DNA from 2 places in the Lactobacillus sp. VURO6/B1 (VP7) genome. Region 2 is predicted to be linked to the other one. Evidence: a T-box and tRNA genes for the amino acid it is inferred to sense, from the RefSeq annotation. Region 2 holds a T-box; the other holds one or more tRNA genes.

Region 1 (3,427 bases), on a different contig from region 2:
GCCTGTGGGGTCATCTTTTAAAGCTGCCTGTAAGTTATTTTGATGTTACTAAAGTAGGTGAAAGCAGTTCTCGTTTGGTTAATGATACGGGAATTATTAAAGATTTGCTGGCTTCTCAATTTCCTAACTTTATTACTGGGGCAATACAACTATTTTTCTCATTAATCATCTTATTTGTGATGGATTGGCAAATGGCCACCTTAATGTTTACCGTAATCCCTATTGTGGTAGTAATTTTATTGCCAATTGGTCGCATTATGGTGAGACTTGGTCGCAAATTGCAGTCAGAAACAGCTAAATTTAACGGTGATGTCAGTGAAAAATTGTCTGAGGTACGTTTAATTAAATCCAGTAATGGCGAACAGTATGAACAAGAATCGGGTAACCACAGGATCAAGAAGATTTTTACTATTGGCGTATTGGACGCTCGGGTTGAAGCTATTTTGCAGCCGATTATCATGACTTTGATGATGGCGGCTTTTGCAGGCATTCTGGCATTTGGTATTATTCGCGTAGGTCAGGGTTCTTTGACCAGTGGTTCTCTTGTAGCATTCTTACTATATCTGTTTAACGTGATTGCACCAGTTGCTAATTTTGCAACTTTCTTTTCACAGATACAAAAAGCCTTGGGTTCAACTGAACGCATACAAGCAATTTTACAAATTGAACCTGAAAAGAATTTAAGTCATCATACTTTTGATTTGAGTAATAAAACGTTGACAGCACAAAACGTTAGCTTTAACTATGTTAAAAATGAACCCGTTTTACAATCTATTTCATTTGTTTCAAAACCCAACTCTGTAATTGCCTTTGTGGGACCTAGTGGTGGCGGCAAATCTACCATTTTTGCCTTATTAGAACGCTTTTATCAGCCTGAAAGTGGCAAATTCACTATTGGGGATGAAAATATTCAAGATATTGACCTGGCAAATTGGCGCTCCCAAATAGGCTATGTTTCTCAGAACAGTGCTATTTTTTCCGGAACAATTCGGGAAAATTTGGTTTATGGTTTGACTAAGGACATGACGGACGATGAACTTTGGCACGGATTGGCTTTGGCTTATGCCGATCAATTTGTGCGGGAATTTCCTGATCAAATGGAGACTGAAATTGGTGAACGGGGAATTAAACTATCTGGTGGTCAGAAACAACGTTTAGCTATTGCCCGAGCTTTTTTGCGTAATCCTAAAATTTTGATGCTGGACGAAGCAACGGCAAGTCTGGACTCGGAATCCGAGGGAAAAGTGCAACAGGCTCTTGATAAACTAATGGTCAATAGAACCACATTGGTTATCGCACACCGCCTGGCTACGATAGTTAATGCTGATCAAATTTATTTTGTAGAGAACGGTAAAATTACAGGTCATGGTACTCACCACGAATTAATGCAAAATCACAGTTTGTATGCCAAGTATGTAAATGAGCAAATGGTCGATTAAAGCTTTTTAGCTAAAATGAGTAAGAAAAGTCTTGTGTTAAATTTAATTTTGGGTTATAGTATTGAATGTGTTGCGGGCATGGCGGAATGGCAGACGCGCAAGACTAAGGATCTTGTGATCGCTTTTAGATCGTGGAAGTTCGAGTCTTCTTGCCCGCATTTTTTAATGGAGCTTTGGCTCCATTTTTTTTGTATACTTAATTATATATGAGCAAAATTGTCATGTTAGCTTACTACTTTTATTTTAAAAATTAATTACATTGCATAATTTATACTCAAGAGAGGTTATACTTAAGAGGAGATTTTTAAAGCAAGGGAAAACAAATGGCGAGAAAACGAAAAAGCAAAAAATTATCTAATACAGCGATCATCATTCGAACATTTATCATTCTATTTTTATTGATTATTGCTTTTGCAACTTTTCGTTATTATCGCAGACAGGCAATTCAATCAGAGCAGATTAGACAGGAGCAGCTTGCTCGAGAACAGGCCAGGCAGAAGATCATCAGGCAACACAAAGCTTTTATCAGAGAAATAGGTCCGATAGCTAAAGAAGTGGATAAATCCTTCGATCTCTTGCCAAGTATTACTATTGCTCAGGCCTGCCTTGAAAGTGATTATGGCAAAAGCGACCTTTCACAAAAATACAATAACCTATTTGGCGTCAAAGGAAATAACCCTAATACTTCGGCAGTACTAAAAACCAAAGAGTTTGAAAAAGGTAAATGGGTAGTTGTTAAAGCTCGCTTTCAAATCTATGATTCCTATGAAGCTTCTATAAGGGCTCATGCGCGCTTGTTCCAAAAGGGGACAACTTGGGACGCAAAACAATATCGTCACGTTCTAGCTGCTAAGAACTATCAAACGCAGGCTCGAGCTCTAGTTAAAGACGGCTATGCAACTGACCCGAATTATGCCGACAAATTAATTAAGCTAATCGAAGAATACGATCTTGCACGTTTTGATAAATAGAATGCAATCAACTCAAAATATGGTCATGATTTTTGGTACAATAGAATAGTTAAAAAATTTTTGGGGTGAAAGAATTCAAAATGAGCGCAGAATCAATTTTAGCAGGTTTAAATCCACAGCAAAAAAAGGCAGTGCAGATTACTGAAGGACCATTATTAGTTGTTGCAGGAGCAGGTTCAGGGAAAACTTCTGTTTTAACCAGAAGAATTGCTTACCTTGTTGCTGAAAAAGGGATTGCGCCATGGAATATTTTGGCTATTACTTTTACCAATAAGGCTGCCACTGAAATGAGAGAGCGTGAGCATAAATTATTGGGACAACAGGCTGACAGTATTTGGATGTCTACTTTTCACGCTCTTTGTGTGCGAATATTACGGCGAGACGCAGAAAAAATTGGTTATACCAGTAATTTTTCGATTGCTGATTCGGCCGAACAGCTCACTTTAATCAAACATATTCAAAAAGAGCAAAATATTAATCCTAAAATGTACGAGCCACGCAGAATTTTGTCTGCTATTTCTAATGGCAAAAACGATTTACTCACTCCAGATGCATATTCTGCCAGTGCTGCTTCACCTTTTGAAAAAGTAACTGCCCAAGTTTATCAGGAATATCAAAAACGTTTAAAGAATGATCAAATTATGGATTTTGATGATTTGATCATGCAGACCTTAGTTCTGTTTAAAACTGATCCTACTGTTTTGCATTTTTACCAAAATAAGTTTCGCTATTTACTGGTTGATGAATACCAGGATACCAACCAGGCTCAATATGAATTGTGTCATGCATTAGCTGCACAATATAAAAATATTTGCGTTGTGGGAGATGCGGATCAGTCTATCTATGGTTGGCGCGGTGCTAACATGGAAAATATCATGAATTTTGAAAAAGATTATCATGATGCAGGCGTACAAACCGTCAAGTTGGAACAAAATTACCGTTCAACTGGACATATTTTGGCTGCCGCTAACGCAGTCATTAAGAATAATAGCAACCGTAAGGCTAAAAAATTATGGA
Region 2 (3,427 bases):
TTTTCTTGAGGAATAGCTTTAAGATCTAAATCGTTGACAAATAAGCGCCAAACCCTATCCAAGAACTTCTTGGTTGAAGCGGGACCATTATCATCCCAGTCAATAGAAGCATCAAGAGGTCCCATGAACATTTCGTACATTCTCAGACTGTCTGCACCATACTCATCGATCACGTCATCCGGGTTAACTACATTGCCTTTTGACTTAGACATTTTATCATGGTCTTTCAGAATTAATCCCTGATTGAATAATCTTTGGAATGGCTCTTCATTTGGAACAACTCCCAAATCATATAAAACCATATTCCAAAATCTAGCATAAAGCAGGTGTCGTACAGCATGCTCTGCACCACCGATATAAAGATCAACCGGCATCCACTTCTTGAGCAATTCGTAATCGGCTAATTTATTATCATTGCGCGGATCAACAAAGCGCAGGAAGTACCATGAAGAACCCGCCCAGTTAGGCATAGTATTAGTTTCACGTTTACCCTTACGGCCATTTTTATCAACTACATTAACCCAGTCTTTTAAGTTTACTAAGGGGCTTTCTGGTGTGCCTGACGGCTTAATATCGGTTGCGTGTGGTAAAACCAGTGGCAATTCATCTTCAGGAACTAAAGTAGTTTCCCCATCTTCCCAATGAATTACTGGAATTGGCTCGCCCCAATAGCGCTGACGACTAAATTCCCAGTCGCGTAATTTGTAATTGACCTTTTTTTCTCCAGCATGGTGTTCAGTAAGCCAGGCAACAATTTTCTCTTTAGCATCTGCAATATTAAGGCCGTTTAGAAACTCTGATTCAATGTGTGGACCATCACCGGTAAATGCTTCCTGAGCAATATCTCCACCTTTAATAACAGCCTTAATAGGCAAATTGAATTTCCGAGCGAACTCATAATCACGTGTATCGTGGGCAGGAACTGCCATGACCGCACCAGTACCATAACTGCCAAGTACATAGTCAGCAATCCAGATAGGAATTTCTTTATTATTCACAGGATTAATTGCATATGCACCAGTAAAAACGCCAGTCTTAGTTTTATTTAAATCTGTTCTTTCAAGGTCGGACTTAGATTCAATTTGTTTAATATAGGCATTGACTTCATCTTTATGACCATCAGTCATAATTTTTTTGACTAATTTGTTTTCAGGAGCTAACACAGCATAAGTTGCGCCAAATAATGTGTCCGGACGTGTACTAAAGACATCAAATGTTTCATTAGAATTTTTGACCTTAAAAGTAATTTGGGCACCTACTGAACGACCAATCCAGTTACGTTGCATTTCCTTAATGTTTTCTGGCCAGTCAAGATTATCTAGGCCTGCAAGAAGACGGTCAGCATATTTGGTAATTCTTAACATCCATTGCTTCATGTTACGACGATATATTGGGTAACCACCACGTTCAGTCTTACCATCAACAATATCTTCGTTAGCAACAACTGTACCTAAATCGGGTGACCAGTTAACCGGTGCTTCTGCTTCATAAGCCAAGCCATTTTTATACATTTGCTCAAAAGTCCATTGCGTCCACTTGTAATATTTTGGATCACAAGTTGCCAATTCTCTGTTCCAGTCGTATGAGAATCCTAGAGTATTGAGCTGTCTTTTAAAATTAGCAATATTTTCAGTAGTAACAACAGCCGGATCTTGTCCCGTTTGAAGAGCATATTGTTCAGTAGGAAGACCAAAAGCATCCCAACCCATTGGGTGAAGGACGTTATAGCCTTGACTGCGCTTCATTCGTGCGACAATATCGGTTGCTGTGTAACCTTCTGGGTGTCCTACATGCAGTCCTTTACCGGATGGAAAAGGAAACATATCTAAAACATAATAATTTTTCTTTTTCGGGTCATTACCGGTTTTAAATGTTTGATTTTTTTCCCAGTAATCCTGCCATTTTTTTTCGACAACTTTGTGATTGTACATATTTTTTACCTCATAAAAAAAGTCCTATGAAATATTTTTTCATAGGACGAATAATCGCGGTACCACCTAAGTTCCGCACCAAAAGTGCGACACTCATGCCCCTTAACGCGGATAGCAAACGTTAGATTTGTTCCAGGCTCAGTTCACAACCTATTTTTCAAGTCTTGCACCTTCCGACTCTTCTCTATAGAAAAACAAAATTGCTACTAGTTCCTGATCTTTATTTTTTGACCAATAATGATTATAATTTACCACAATGAATAAAAAAAACAAGGGGAGAAAGTTTTTGAACAAAACAATTCAGACAAAAAGAGACACAATAGTACCTGCTACAATCTTTTTGATTGCTTATGCAGCGTGGGCAATTTTAGTTGCTTCCGAAAACCAGTTTATCCAAAAATTTGATCAAACTGTCATAAATATTATTTGCAATAACAATCCTGCCACAATCAAGTTTGCAACTACATTTACTAATTTAGGTAATACTAACGTAATTATGCTCGAAACGATCATCTTGGTAATTGTTTTGGCGTTTTGCAGAAAATTTGCTTATGCATTTTTTACTGCTGGAACAATGATTGCGGCTAACGGATACAACTGGATCATCAAACACGCAATAGCTCGTCACAGACCGCTTACCCAACACCTTGTGGCAGCTCACGGTTATAGTTTTCCATCAGGACATTCAGTTGGCAGTGCCACATTATTTGGGATTTTGATTGTTTTAACAATTTTATTAATTAAAAATAAAGCTATAAAAACTGTATTATGCATCATTTGGGCCTGTTTTCCAATACTAATTGGTTATACAAGGATTTTCAACCACGTTCACTACCCTTCTGATGTGGTTGGTGGTTTTTTAGAAGGAATTGCATTTCTTTTGATTGGTTATTCTTTCTTATACCACTATTATTTAGAAAATCAAAGAGCACAAAAAAATATTTATTAAGTAAAAAAGATTCATTGCTTTGAAAATAAGCTTGAATCCTTTTTTATGTCAAAATTACTCTAATCTAGTGCTAGTCGTTCAATGATGCTTTTATATGCAGGGTACTGTTTTAATAAATCTGCCTTTTTAAGCATCTCAAAGTCATGGTAATCAAATCCTGGTGAAACAACACAACTTACTAAACAAAAACTATTTGGTTTAGTAACTTCTGATGCAAAAATGGTGTGTTTGGGAACTTTGAATTGCATACATTCTCCAGCCGAAACATTTTTGCCTAACTTAACAGCAGTATATTTACCATCTGGAAAAATACAATGAATAGTAATTGTTTCTCCATCGTGGTAATACCACATTTCATCATGGTTCAGTCGGTGAAAGTGAGAACAGCTGGTATCATCAAGCAAAAAGTAAATGGAAGTGTAATAAAAACGATTTCCTTTGCTATCCTTATCATAAAATTCTTCGTCACTAGTATAAACTTGTCTAAACCAGCCGCCTTCTTGGTGAGGTTCAAGATTTAAACTTTTGATATAGTCGTTTCTTTGCA

Evidence for each region. A T-box is a leader RNA that pairs with one kind of tRNA and senses whether it is charged. The one in region 2 lies ahead of leuS (leucine--tRNA ligase), so its partner is inferred to be a tRNA-Leu.
Region 1: it has a tRNA-Leu gene. The T-box ahead of leuS (leucine--tRNA ligase) is inferred to sense a tRNA for this amino acid. The anticodon was not compared.

Annotation. Positions count from the first base shown of each region.
Region 1 is NZ_JBVOWJ010000002.1:65,832-69,258, forward strand. It holds gene ACZ2M0_RS01485 (ABC transporter ATP-binding protein) at 1-1,439, shown strand, start outside; tRNA gene ACZ2M0_RS01490 (tRNA-Leu) at 1,512-1,597, shown strand; gene ACZ2M0_RS01495 (glycoside hydrolase family 73 protein) at 1,763-2,410, shown strand; gene pcrA (DNA helicase PcrA) at 2,491-3,427, shown strand, end outside.
Region 2 is NZ_JBVOWJ010000012.1:91,153-94,579, forward strand. It holds gene leuS (leucine--tRNA ligase) at 1-1,931, opposite strand, end outside; T-box leader at 1,971-2,161, opposite strand; gene ACZ2M0_RS08015 (phosphatase PAP2 family protein) at 2,188-2,880, shown strand; gene ACZ2M0_RS08020 (cupin domain-containing protein) at 2,940-3,427, opposite strand, start outside.